Regions from separate parts of the Arthrobacter sp. 05L45_2 genome, predicted to be linked through region 2. Evidence: riboswitches for the same ligand, from Rfam matches in the RefSeq annotation. Region 2 holds a riboswitch; the other holds the start of a gene.
What was found. Region 2 has a riboswitch for glycine ahead of gcvP (aminomethyl-transferring glycine dehydrogenase). Riboswitches for the same ligand answer to the same signal wherever they lie in the genome.
Positions count from the first base shown of each region.

Region 1: linked by a shared signal. The riboswitch ahead of cycA (D-serine/D-alanine/glycine transporter) and the one ahead of gcvP (aminomethyl-transferring glycine dehydrogenase) in region 2 are both predicted to bind glycine.

Region 1 is NZ_JBFTNO010000064.1:9,253-18,797, forward strand. Features, by position in the region: gene AC1DHD_RS07220 (thioesterase family protein) at 1-473, shown strand, start outside; gene AC1DHD_RS07225 (DUF2177 family protein) at 493-876, opposite strand; gene AC1DHD_RS07230 (lipoate--protein ligase family protein) at 893-1,642, shown strand; gene AC1DHD_RS07235 (DinB family protein) at 1,656-2,159, opposite strand; glycine riboswitch at 2,479-2,576, shown strand; gene cycA (D-serine/D-alanine/glycine transporter) at 2,730-4,199, shown strand; gene purU (formyltetrahydrofolate deformylase) at 4,196-5,107, shown strand; gene AC1DHD_RS07250 (methylenetetrahydrofolate reductase) at 5,142-6,023, shown strand; gene AC1DHD_RS07255 (MBL fold metallo-hydrolase) at 6,307-6,945, opposite strand; gene AC1DHD_RS07260 (S-(hydroxymethyl)mycothiol dehydrogenase) at 6,942-8,027, opposite strand; gene AC1DHD_RS07265 (mycoredoxin) at 8,140-8,397, opposite strand; gene AC1DHD_RS07270 (SOS response-associated peptidase) at 8,532-9,278, shown strand; gene AC1DHD_RS07275 (VOC family protein) at 9,332-9,545, opposite strand, start outside.
Region 2 is NZ_JBFTNO010000154.1:1,761-5,600, forward strand. Features, by position in the region: gene AC1DHD_RS11920 (MFS transporter) at 1-1,499, opposite strand, end outside; gene AC1DHD_RS11925 (TetR/AcrR family transcriptional regulator) at 1,566-2,105, shown strand; glycine riboswitch at 2,215-2,313, shown strand; glycine riboswitch at 2,315-2,429, shown strand; gene gcvP (aminomethyl-transferring glycine dehydrogenase) at 2,469-3,840, shown strand, end outside.

The DNA of each region.
Region 1 (9,545 bases), on a different contig from region 2:
GGCGGATGGTGACCTCCGATACCTCGGCTGTCGCCGCGTTTGAAGATCCGCGGATCCCGGCACCGGAGAATTGCGAGCCGTACGACGCCGCCACGGTCTGGCCCGGCGGGTACATCGCCTCCCTGAGCATGCGGATCGCCGAGGGGCACCGTGCCGGTTCCGGAACCGTCTGGCTGCACACCGACTACCCGCTGACCGACCGGGCGGACAGCAGCGACCTCGCCCGGCTGATCGGACTGGTGGATACGGCCAACGGCATTGCCGCCCGGGTTCCGCCGGGAAAGGGCAGCTACGCGTTCCCCAACCTGGACCTCCAGATCCACATGTACCGGCGGCCCGAGGGCGAGTGGCTTGGCCTGGACAACGAGGTCTCCTTCGGTACGGACGGCATCGGCCTGACCTCCACCGTGCTGCACGACCTCACGGGACCGTTCGGGCGAGCCGAACAGATCCTGACGCTGCGGAAGAGCTGACCGGCGGCCGCGGCGCCGGCTAGTGGAAAACGAGCCAGCCGACGACGGTGGCCAGGCCGGTCAGGAACGCGCCCCAGAGGATGTCCGCGACCACGATCGCCAGCGGCCAGTTTTTCAGGGTGGCGGCGTTGGTGAGGTCATAGGTTGCATAGGCGAAGCCGCCCAGCGCGGCGCCGTAACCCAGCGCCGTCAGCCAGCTGCCGCCGTCGAGCGCGGGCCGGAGGGCAAAGAAGAGGATCCCGGCGATGTACAGCACGTAGAACACCACGGCGTACCCTAGATGGGGCTTGTCCGACATCAGGTGGCCCAAGTGCCGGCGGTAGAACTTGTTCATCGACTTGAGCCAGACGGCGTCGATGACGGCGAACGCGGCGGCTACCACCAGGAATTGCAGAATGACCATAAGGGAGCATAACAACATGCAGCAGGCCGCGGCGGGACCCCGGAACCTGACGGTGTTCCGGCAGGATCACTCCCTCGGCCCGGCGGCGGACCTCGACTTCGCCCTGACCCTTCTGCAGCGGGTCAAGACCGGGTCCCTGGTCCCCCTGCTGCGGCTCTACCGGCCCGCCCCCACGGTGGCGTTCGGCCAGCGTGACACCCACTTGCCTGGCTTTGACGCCGCCACCCTGGCCTGCCGGGAACTTGGTTTCGAACCGCTGGTCCGGAAGGCCGGGGGCAGGGCCGCCGCGTACCACGAGGGCACCCTGGTGATCGACCACCTGGAGCCCCATGCTGACGCGATTGCCGGGGCCAAAGGCCGGTTCTCCCTCTTCGGCGAGCTGCTGGCGCAGGCCCTGCGCGACGCCGGGGTGGCGGCCGCTGTCGGCGAGATTCCGGGGGAGTACTGCCCGGGCGAATTCAGTGTCCACGGCCGGGATCCCCTGGTCCCGGAGCACCCCATCAAGCTGGTCGGCACCGCCCAGCGAGTGGTGGCCGGCGGCTGGCTGTTCAGCTCCGTGATCATCGTGGAGAACTCCGCGCCCATCAGGGCAGTCCTCGAGGCGAGTTACGCCGCGCTGGGCCTTGACTGGGACCCGGCCACCGCCGGCGCCGCCGATGACCTGGTCCCGGGCCTGGACGTGCCCGCCGTGGAGGCAGCCGTACTGGCCGCCTACGCCCGGTACGCCACGCTCGACGACGGCGACTTCGGCGCCCTGCTGCCCTAACGGCCGAGACGGCTCACGCTGGGCGGGCGGCCAGGAGCTGTTCGCGCAGGATATCGGCGTGCCCGCAGTGCTGGGCCAGTTCCCGCAACAGGTGCAGGTAAACCCACCGCAGCGGCAGCGGGCCGCGCCTGTTTCCGGTCACCAGGTGGTCCAGGCCCAGGGGTGCGGCGCGCTCACGCGACTGGGCGCAGGCTTCCCGGTACGCGGCCTGGACGCCGGCGATCGAGTCATCGGCAGCCAGGATGAAGGACTCGTCCGGGGTGGCCGGAATACCGATGTCCTGCCGGCTGCGGCGGGTGATGGCCTCGTCGAACCAGACCTTCTCCACGAACGTGGCGTGCTTGACCAGCCCCAGCAGCGTGGTGCGGGAGGGGACCAGGGACGCGCGGGCCTCCTGTTCGGTCATTCCGTCCAGGCAATCGTGCAGCGCGGCCCGGTGTTCGTCGAGGAACGCGTCGAACTGCGTCCGCAGATCCGCCGCGAAAATACCGGGCTCCGTGCTGGGGTGATGGCTCATAGGCCACATCCTAATAGCACCCGGCCCGGCACCGGCCCCTGCGGCCCCTGCGGCCCCTCCGGCCCGGCCGGTGCTATCCGCCCGGAGGACCTACCGGCGGGTAGCGCCGGAACGCGGGCTGCGTCACAAATCCGGCGGTTTGACTTTCCGGCGTGATCCATCCCACACTGAATCCGCCGGACAATCCTTCCGAGGAGGTCCCGGCGATCATGTTTGGCGGTTACCGGCCCGAGCCAGGGCACGGCAACCATGACGACGCGTTCTTGCCCGGAGCCACCCTCCGCAGCGCCGCGTCACCCCCTATAAGTAAACAAGCCTATGATCTGCGGCGGGAGAGTCCTGCCGGTACATGCAGCAGGCGCCGTAGGAGCAAATCCTCCCCAGGAATCTCTCAGGCCCACGTACCGCCGCGGCGAGGCAACTCTGGAAAGCAGCCGGATCATTTCCCGGCTCACCGACGGTGCAAGCGGTTCCTGCGGGGGCAGGTACGCGGAAACTCTCAGGTCCAAGACAGAGCGGGGAGGAACCCGAATCATCGTGGCACCAGCCACTTGAACGATGGAGTTCCTTATGACGATTCAGCGACCACCTTCCACCATGGTTGAAGCTCCCCACCTCGAGCGGCAGCTCAGCAACCGGCACATCCAGCTCATCGCGATCGGCGGCGCCATCGGCACGGGCCTGTTTATGGGCTCGGGCAAGACCATCTCCGCGGCCGGCCCCTCGGTCATTTTCGTCTACATGATCATCGGCTTCATGCTGTTCTTCGTCATGCGGGCCATGGGCGAACTGTTGCTCTCCAACCTGCACTACAAGTCCTTCAGCGATTTCGCCGCCGATCTGCTGGGCCCGTGGGCGGGCTTCTTCACCGGCTGGACGTACTGGTTCTGCTGGGTGATCACCGGCATTGCCGACGTTATTGCCATTGCCGGGTACTCCCAGGAGCTCTGGCCCGGCCTGCCCCTCTGGATTCCGGGCCTGGTCACCATCGCGATCCTGCTGCTGCTGAACCTGACCACCGTCAAGGCCTTCGGCGAGACCGAATTCTGGTTCGCGCTGATCAAGATCGTCGCGATAGCGGCGTTGATTGTGGTGGGCCTGTTTATGATCTTCAGCGGGTTCAGCTCCGACGCCGGACCGGCGACTTTCAGCAACCTCTGGAGCCACGGCGGGTTCTTCCCGAACGAGTTCATGGGCTTTGTGGCCGGCTTCCAGATCGCCGTCTTCGCCTTCGTCGGCATCGAACTGGTCGGCACCACCGCAGCCGAGGCCAAGGACCCCGAGAAAAACCTGCCGCGGGCCATCAACTCCATTCCGATCCGTGTCCTGCTGTTCTACGTCGGCGCACTTATCATCCTGATGTCGGTCACGCCGTGGACCCAGTTCGCCGCCGGACACAGCCCGTTCATCGCCATGTTCTCCCTGGCCGGTCTCGGCGCCGCCGCCACCGTGGTCAACCTGGTGGTCCTGACCTCGGCCATGTCCTCGGCCAACTCCGGGATTTACTCCACCTCCCGCATGGTCTACGGCCTCGCCCAGGAAGGTGACGCCCCCGCCCCCTTCGCAGCGCTGTCCCGCCGCAAGGTTCCGCAGAACGCCTTGTTCCTCTCGTGCGTGCTGCTGCTCTCCGGCGTCGTGCTGATGTACGCGGGGGAGAACATCGGCAAGGCCTTCGAAATGGTTACAACCGTGTCCGCCGTCTGCTTCGTCTTCGTGTGGTCCATCATCCTGGCCAGCTACCTGGCCTTCCGCAGGCGCCGCCCGCAGCTGCACGATGCCTCGAAGTTCAAGATGCCCGGCGGCGTGCCCATGGTCTGGGTCGTCTTCGCCTTCTTCGCCTTCGTGCTCTGGACGCTGACCACGCAGCCGGACACGTTGTCGGCCCTGCTGGTGACGCCGGTCTGGTTCATCATCCTCGGCGCCGCATGGCTGGTCCTGCGCCGCCGTCCGGTGCACCTGGCCCGTTACGAGGCCTTCAAGGCCGAACTCCAGTCCGAGCAGGATGAAGCTGCCGGATCCCGGAAGGTGGAGAGCCAGTGAGCACCGCAGCAACCCCACAGCCCGGCGGCCCCGCAACTGAACAGCGGGAAGAGCCCGGCGCCGAGTTCGTCCTCACCCTCGACTGCGCCGAATCACCCGGCATCATCAACGCCGTGTCCAAATTCCTCCTGGACCACGGCTGCAACATTGTGGACATCAAGCAGTTCGGCGACCGGCTCGTGGAGCACTTCTTTATGCGCGTGCACTTCGTCTCAACCGGCACCGCGGCGGACGTCGAGGAGCTCCGGCAGGATTTCGCGCCGGTCGCCGCCGAGTGGGCGATGACCTGGCGGCTGGAACGCCACGGCCGGAAGCAGCGGATCCTCGTTATGGTCTCCAAATACGGGCACTGCCTGAACGATCTTCTCTTCCGCGCCAGGATCGGTGAACTCCCGGTCGAGATTGTCGCCGTCGTGTCCAACCACCCGGACCACGAGGGCCTGGTCACCTGGCACGGGATCCCCTTCCACCACGTGCCCGTCAGCCCCGCGACCAAACCGGAGGCAGAAGCAACGCTCCTGGACCTGGTGGAGGCGTACAACGTGGAACTGGTGGTCCTCGCCCGGTACATGCAAGTCCTCAGCGACAACCTCACGGCCAGGCTCGCCGGCAGGGCCATCAACATCCACCACTCCTTCCTGCCGAGCTTCAAAGGAGCCAAGCCCTACCACCAGGCTTACGCCCGCGGCGTCAAGACTGTCGGGGCCACGGCGCACTATGTGAACTCGGAACTGGATGAGGGGCCAATCATCGCCCAGCAGGTCATCGAGGTGGACCACACCTATACCCCGGAGGACCTCGTCGCCGTGGGCCGGGACGCCGAATGCAAGGCCCTGACGAACGCCGTCCGCTGGCACTCCGAGGGGCGCATCATCCTCTCAGGGAACCGCACCGTCATCCTGCGCTGACCCGCGCCCGCCTGCCCAAATTCTGGAGTTCCCTGTGAAGACCCACCTTCCTCTGTCAACCGCGTCCCATGCCCCGCCCGCCCAGCCGGACACAACACTGCCAGCGCGGCTGGAAATCATTCCCACCTCCGGCATCGTCACCAGAGTCCAGGCCGGACTCGCGCCGGGAACGGCACTGACCGTGACCTGCCTTCCCCATCACGGTGTCCAACCCACCCTGGAAACGGCCGTCCAGCTGCGCCGGCTCGGCCACAGCGTAGTCCCGCACCTGGCAGCGAGGAGCCTTGAAAGCCGTGCGCAACTGGCCGGCATCCTTACCGAGTGCCGAACCGCCGGGATCAACGAGGTTTTTGCCGTCGGCGGTGATGCCGCGCAGCCGGCCGGCCCGTACCAGAACAGTGCACGGCTCCTGGAGGACATCGCCGATTTGTCCGGCGGGGCCATGTCCGCCGGCGTTGCCGGGTACCCGGAAGGGCATCCCGGGCAAAGCCAGCTCTACATGCTGGATGCGCTGCTGGAAAAACAGCACCTCGCTACCAGCGTGGTGACGCAGATGTGCTTCTCGGCGGCCCGGATCAGCTGGTATGTCGAGTTGCTCCGCCGCGAAGGCGTTACCCTTCCGGTGTGGGCCGGCGTCGCCGGGTCCGTTCCCCGGACCAAGCTCATTTCGCTGGCGACCAAGATCGGGGTGGGACCGTCCCTGCGGTTCATCAGCCGCAAGGGCCCGCTGGCCCGGCGGCTCCTCGACGGCGGCAACTACTCGCCCAGCCGCCTCGTGGCCGAATTGTCGGCGGCGCAGCCGGCCCTGGCGGGCGTCCACCTCTATACATTCAACAATCTGGAACCGTACGCCGCCGCCGGCGCCGGCGTAACGGCGGCTTCTGGAACGGCGGCGCCGGTGGAGCGGCAGCCATGACCGCGCCGGCGGGCGACGCCGGGCAGCTCCCGCGTCCCGGGCGGCGGCTGCCGTGGGCAGCTCTGCCGCGCGGCCTGCCGGTACGGATTACGGCCGGCGGCCGTTACCTGGGGCCGGGAACAGTGGACGGGTCGACGCCGGACGGTGCGGTGATGTGGGTCCGCTTCAACGGCCTCGAGGGCCGCCGTATGTTCCACCGCGACGACACGGTGTTCGTCGAAGTGGGCAAGTCGAAGTGGGCTAGTCGAAGTCGACTGGGCGGCGGTGGCGGCCCGCGGCGCTGTCAGTGGCCGCGGGCTATCCACTCCTCCAGGTGCGGCGCCTCGGCGCGCACCGTCGTCGGATCGCCATGACCGGTGCGCACCACGGTGTCTGCGGGCAGCGTGAGCAGCCGGTCGCGGATGGAACCGATGATGGTGGGGAAATCGCTGTAGGACCGGCCGGTGGCGCCCGGACCGCCCTGGAAGAGCGTGTCACCGGTGAACACGGTTCCCTTCGCGGGCAGGTAGAAGCTCACCGAGCCGGGGGAGTGGCCCGGGGTGTGCAGCGCCTCGAGGCGGGCGCCGGCCACCTCGAACGTATCGCCGTCGTCGATGCCGTGCTCCGGTTCGGTCCCGGGGAAGACGCGGTCCCACAGCATCCAGTCCTGCTGGTTCAGGTAGACCGGGGCGTTGACCAGGCTGCGGAAGGCGCCGACCGCTGCGATGTGGTCGTCGTGGCCGTGGGTGAGCAGGATGGCCTTGACGTTCCGGCCGGCGACGGCGGCCGCGGTGGCGTCGGCGTCGTGGGCGGGGTCGATCACCACGCAGTCCTCGTCATTGCCGACGATCCAGACGTTGTTGTCCACGTCCCAGGTGCCGCCGTCGAGCGAGAACGTCCCGGACGTGACCAGGCGGTCGATCCGCAGTGCTCCGCCGCTCACAGTTCCACCACCGAACGCAGCACGGCACCGTCGTGCATCTTGTCGAAGGCGTCCTCGATCTGGTCGATGGTGATCCGCTCCGTGACGAAGGCGTCGAGGTCGAGCCTGCCCTGCCGGTACAGGTCGATCAGCATGGGGAAGTCGCGGGACGGGAGGCAATCGCCGTACCAGGAGGACTTCAGGGAGCCGCCGCGGCCGAACACGTCCAGCAGCGGCAGTTCCAGGGTCATCTCCGGGCTGGGAACGCCCACCAGGACCACGGTGCCGGCGAGGTCGCGGGCATAAAACGCCTGCTTGTAGGTCTCCGGGCGGCCGACGGCGTCGATCACGACGTCGGCGCCGAAGCCGCCGGTCAGTTCGCGGATCGCCTCGACGGGGTCCACCCCGGAGGAGTCCACGGTGTGGGTTGCGCCGAGTTCCTTGGCGCGATCGAGTTTCTTGGCGTCGATGTCCACTGCGATGACAGTGGTGGCGCCGGCCAGGGCCGCGCCGGCCACGGCCGCCACGCCCACTCCGCCGCAGCCGATCACGGCCACGGAATTGCCGCGGCCGACGTTGCCGGTGTTGATCGCGGCGCCGAGGCCGGCCATCACGCCGCAGCCGAGCAAGCCGATGGCGGCGGGGTCGGCGTCGGCGTCCACCTTGGTGCACTGTCCGGCGGCCACCAGGGTTTTCTCGGCGAAGGCGCCAATGCCGAGCGCCGCGGTGAGCTCCGTGCCGTCCGCCAGGGTCATCTTCTGGGTGGCGTTGTGCGTGTTGAAGCAGTACTGCGGCTCGCCGCGGCGGCACGCGCGGCACTCGCCGCAGACAGCGCGCCAGTTCAGGACAACCCGGTCACCGGGGGCAACTTCGGTGACGCCGGGCCCCACCGCGCTGACCACCCCAGTGGCCTCATGGCCGAGCAGGAACGGGAAGTCATCGTTGATGGCGCCCTGCTTGTAGTGCAGGTCCGTGTGGCAGACCCCGCATGTGAGGATATCCACCAGGGCCTCGCCGGGCCCGGGGTCCGGAACCAGGATGGTCTCCAGGGTGACGGGGGCGTTCTTGGAGCGGACAACCGCGCCTTTGACTTCGTGGACCATGGGTAGCTCCTTTCATCACCGCGTCCGCGACGGGATGCGGCACGGCGCGGAATCCCGGGGTTAGCTGGGAGTCCGCGCCGTGGTGGTGTGGTGGTGGGTGTCCTGGTGGGGCTTAGGCCGCGAGGCGGGTCTTGACCTCGGCCGCCGAGGGATTGGTGGCTGCCGTGCCGTCCGGGAAAAGGACGGTGGGGACGGTGCGGTTGCCGCCGTTGAGCTTCTCCACAAGTTCGGCGGTGCCTTCGACTTCCTCGATGTTGATCTCGGTGTAGCCGATGCCCTGGGCGTCCAGCTGCTTCTTCAACCGGTTGCAGTAACCGCACCAGGTGGTCGAAAACATGGTGATGGTGCCGGAATCGGGGGTGAAGTCCACGAAGTTCTCCTCAACGCTGGTGGGCGGCGCGCAGTTGGCAGCGCCTCTGCCGGCAAAGCCGGATGTCACTGTGATCAACCGTAACCCGGGAGGCCCTATTCCCGCACGGCGGGTCCCGATGGCATGCTGGTGCCATGTGTGGACGCTACGTGATGGCCCGGGCTGTCGGGGACCTTCTGGCCGAGTTCGACGCCGGACTCGAGGAGGAGGTGGTCATCCCGCCGTCGTGGAATGTGGCCCCGACGGCGGACGTGCCCATCCTGCTGGAGCGGCTGGTGGACGGCGAACCGGTGCGGCAACTGCACATTGCCCGCTGGGGCCTGGTTCCCTCGTGGGCCAAGGATCCGGGCATCGGCTCCAAGATGATCAACGCCCGCAGTGAGAGTGTGCTGGAGAAGCCGGCCTTCCGGAAAGCCACCCGCGCCCGGCGCTGCGCTGTGCCGGCGGACGGATATTACGAATGGAAGGGTGAGGGCCGCGGCAAACAGCCCTATTACGTGCACCCGGCGGACGGCTCCCCGGTGGTCTTCGCCGGCCTCTACGAATGGTGGAAAGACCCGTCCAAGGCCGAGGGGGATCCGGAACGCTGGCTGCTGTCCACGTCGATCCTGACCACTGACTCCCCGCCGGAGGGCTACGCCGACGGGATGCTCGCCGAACTGACAGCGCTGCACGACCGCGTTCCGCTGCCAATGGACCGGGCTACCATGGCGACCTGGCTGGACCCGCAGGCCGATGACGCCGCCGCCCTGGTGGGGCTGGTCCGGGCCGGTGCGCACGACGTCGCCGAGGGCTGGAGGATCGACGCCGTGGGCACCGCCGTCGGGAATGTCCGGAACGATTCCCCGGAGCTGATCGAACCGGTCGGCAGCCTGTTCTAGGGGACACCCCGCCGGTCGCGCGAACGGCTGCGGCGGGCGGCCCGAGGCCGCGCCTAGACCGTGACTTTGCCGCCGGCGTCGACCGTCCACGTGGGGTTGAAGGCGACCTCCCAGCGGAAGCCGTCAGGGTCCGCGAAGTAGCCCGTGTACCCGCCCCAGGGCTGCGTCTTCGGAGCAGCGACGACGGCGCCCCCGGCGGCTTCTGCCTGGCGCAGTGCGGCATCAACTTCCGCGGCGCTGCCCACGTTGTGGCTCAGGGTAATGCAG
Region 2 (3,840 bases):
GTGACGTGGACGCCGGAGTCGAACGCCGCCCGCGCGGCAGCCATCACGGCCTCGGCCGCGGGTCCGGGGAGGGTCTGGGCCAGCTCCGTAGCCCCCGCCAGGGTTTCGCCGGCCCGCGCGGTGGCCTCCGCCGGCGCCGTCCCCGCAGTGCCGGCCGGCAGCCGCAGGTTGTGCTGGTACGACGCCGTCAGGATGGAGCCAAGGACGGCCGTGCCGAGCAGTGAGCCAACCTCGTAGCCGGTCTCGGAAATGGCGGCCGCGGCTCCCGATTTGGCCGCCGGCACGGACCCCAGGATCAGGTCGTTGGAAATGGTTTCGGCGGCTCCGACGCCCAGGCAGAGCACCAGCAGGGCCGCCAGCAGGATGCCGGGACCGGCGCTGTGGTCGCCGAGGGCCACCAGGCCGTAGCCGGTGGCGCTCAGGACCAGGCCGCCGGCCACCACAAAGCCGGGTCGGACTTTGCGGACCAGGGGCACCACCAGCAACCCGGCCACCACAGTGGCGACCAGTGCGGGGATCATGGCCATCCCGGACTCGGACGGCGACTGCCCCTCCAGCAGTTGCAGGTGCTGGGCGAGGAACAGGATAAAACCGTTGTAGGAAAACAGCGCCAGCACGTTGGCCGTAATGGCGGTGCTGAACACGGGGTTGCCGAAGAGGCTCAGATCCAGCAGGGGAGTGCCGGACTCGTCCGCTGCCAGCCGGCGCTGGCGGCGGACGAAGGCGTAACCCATCAGCAGGCCGGCGCCAAGGGCGGCGAGCGGTCCCGCTGCCATGCCCTCGGTGGCCAGGATTTTGATGCCGTAGACCGCCGGGGCCATGGCGAGCATGGACAAGGCGATGCTCGGCAGATCCACCCGGCCGGGGTTCGGGTCCCGGGATTCCGGGATCAGGGCAGGGCCGAGGACCAGCAGGGGCAGGATGATGGGCACCGCGACCAGCAGGACCGCTCCCCACCAGAGGTGTTCCACGAGCCACCCTCCGAAGATGGGCCCCAACGCGGCGCCACCGGAGAACCCCGCGGCCCAGACCGCCACGGCCAGCCGCCGGCGGTTGGGTTCGGGGAAGATGTTGCGGATCAGGGACAGCGTGGACGGCATCAGCATGGCGCCGAAGAAGCCGAGCCCCGCCCGCCCTGCGATCAGCCACTCAGCGGCGGGCGCGAAGGCTGTCACCGCGGAGACTGCCGCGAAACCGGCGCTGCCGATGAACAGCAGCCGCCGGCGGCCAATCCGGTCGCCCAGGCTACCCATCGCGACCAGCAGGCCGGCCAGGACCAGGGGGTATGTGTCGACGATCCACAGCAGTTCCACTCCGGAGGCGTCCAGGCTGCGCGCGATCGCCGGCAGCGCGAACGTGAGGGCGGTGTTATCCACGGCAACGAGCAGCACCGGAAACATCAGCAGGGCCAGGGCCAGCCAGTCGCGCCACGCCGGGCGCGGAGCGGAGGTGGTGCCGCGGGTGGTACCGGAGGTCGACGGGCGGTAGGAGACGGTCATCGAATAACTGTACCGTCTGGACGGTACAGTTAAGAAATTGGCGGTGCGCCGGGCATGATGGGAGCCATGGCCAGAAAACCCGTCGCCCGTGAAGCCGTCCTCGACGCCTTCGAGTCCCTGCTCATCACCGAGGGGGAGCGGGCCGCCACCCTCGACGCGGTAGCCAGGCTGGCCGGCGTCTCCAAGGGCGGTCTGCTGTACCATTTCCCCACCAAGGACGCCATGATCACGGTGCTGCTGGAGCGCCTGGACCGGCTCCTCGCCGACGACCTCGCCGCCATGGCCGCTGCGCCCGAAGGGGCCGCCGCGTACTTCATCAAGTCCTCGGTGTGGGCCGACACCCCACTGGACCGGGTCTTTGTGGCCGCCACCCGGCTGGCCGAAGTGGCACACGCCGAGACCCTGCAACGGATGGCAGGCGTGCAGGCGAGCTGGCTGGCCCTCCTCGCGGCGGACGTCGGCCCCGCGATGGCCAAGCCCGTTCTCTATCTGGGGGACGGGCTGTACTTCAATGCGATGCTCGCCCGGGGACCGGGCGGGGCGCCGACGGAAATGGCGGGCGACGTCGAAAGCCTGCTGGCCGCCGTCGAACGGCTGCGCGGCTGACGGGCGGGGCCGTATATGTCGCGGCTCCGGCGTCACTGGTTTGCGGACCTTGCCCCCGGCGTAGGACAATAAGTCTGTGACTATGGTCACGAGCAATTGAATATGCCTTTGATCTGCGGCGGGAGAGTTCTGCAAGTAGGTACAAGCAGGCGCCGTAGGAGCAAATCCTCCCCAGGAATCTCTCAGGCCCATGTACCGCCGCGGCAAGGCAACTCTGGAAAGTAGCACGTGCGTTATCTGACGCGACGTGCTCACCGACGGTGCAAGCGGAGCCCCGCATAGCGGCTGCGCGGAAACTCTCAGGTCCAATACAGAGCGGGGAGGAACCCGAATCAATGTGGCGTACCGTGCGCCGCCTTAGTTATGGAGTTCCTAGTGACTGTTACCTCAGCCTCCACGTCCTTCGTTGACCGGCATATTGGCGCCCGCCGCCAGGCCGACGTCGCCGCCATGCTCAAGGCAGTCGGCTACGACACCGTCAACGACCTTGTGGACACCGCCGTACCGAAGGACATCCGGCAGGATTCTGACCTGGCGCTGGGCGTAGCGCTCAGCGAAGTGGAAGTCCTCGCCGAGCTGCGCACGCTGGCCTCGAAGAACAAGACCGCCGTCCAGATGATCGGCCAGGGCTACTTCGACACCGTCACCCCGGCCGTCATCCGCCGGAACATCCTCGAAGCCCCGGCCTGGTACACCGCCTACACGCCCTACCAGCCGGAAATCTCCCAGGGCCGGCTCGAGGCGCTGCTGAACTTCCAGACCATGGTCCAGGACCTCGTGGGCCTGCCGATCGCCAACGCCTCGCTCCTGGACGAAGCCACCGCCGTTGCCGAAGCCGTCCTGATGATGCGCCGGGCCAACAAGAACAAGGCCGCCCACGACGGCAAGACCGTCCTCGACGCCGACTGCCTCCCGCAGACCATCGCGATCGTCAAGGGCCGCGCCGAGGCCCTCGGCTTCGAAGTTGAGGTCGCCGATCTGTCCAAGGGCCTGCCCAAGGGCGTTATCAACGGCGTCGTGCTGCAGCAGCCGGGCGTCTCCGGCCGCGTCTTCGACCACACCGCCGTCATTGCCGAGGCCAAGGAACGCGGCGCCCTCGTCACCGTGGCCGCGGACCTGCTGTCCCTGACCCTGATCACCCCTCCCGGCGAGCAGGGGGCCGACATCGCCGTCGGCTCCGCGCAGCGCCTCGGTGTGCCGCTGTTCTTCGGCGGCCCGCACGCGGCTTACATGGCCGTCCAGAAGGGCCTGGAGCGCTCCATGCCCGGCCGCCTGGTTGGCGTCTCCAAGGACAACGCCGGCATCCCCGCCTACCGGCTGGCGCTGCAGACCCGCGAGCAGCACATCCGCCGCGAGAAGGCCACGTCCAACATCTGCACCGCCCAGGCGCTGCTGGCCATCGTCGCGTCCTTCTACGCCGTCTACCACGGCCCCGACGGGCTCAAGGCCATCGCCGAGACCACCCACGGCCACGCCAAGACCATCGCCGCCTCGCTCCAGGCTGCCGGCCTGGACGTGCTGCACACCTCCTTCTTCGACACCGTCACCGTGTCCGTGCCGGGCAACGCCGCCGGAATCATCGCCGCCGCCGACGCCAAGGGCATCAACCTGCGCGCCATCGACGCCGACACCGTCGGTATCTCCGCTGATGAAGCCACGACGCCGGCAATCGTCGCCGACGTCGTCGCCGCCTTCGGTGCCACTGTCGCCGAGGACGCCGCGGCCACCGGCTTCG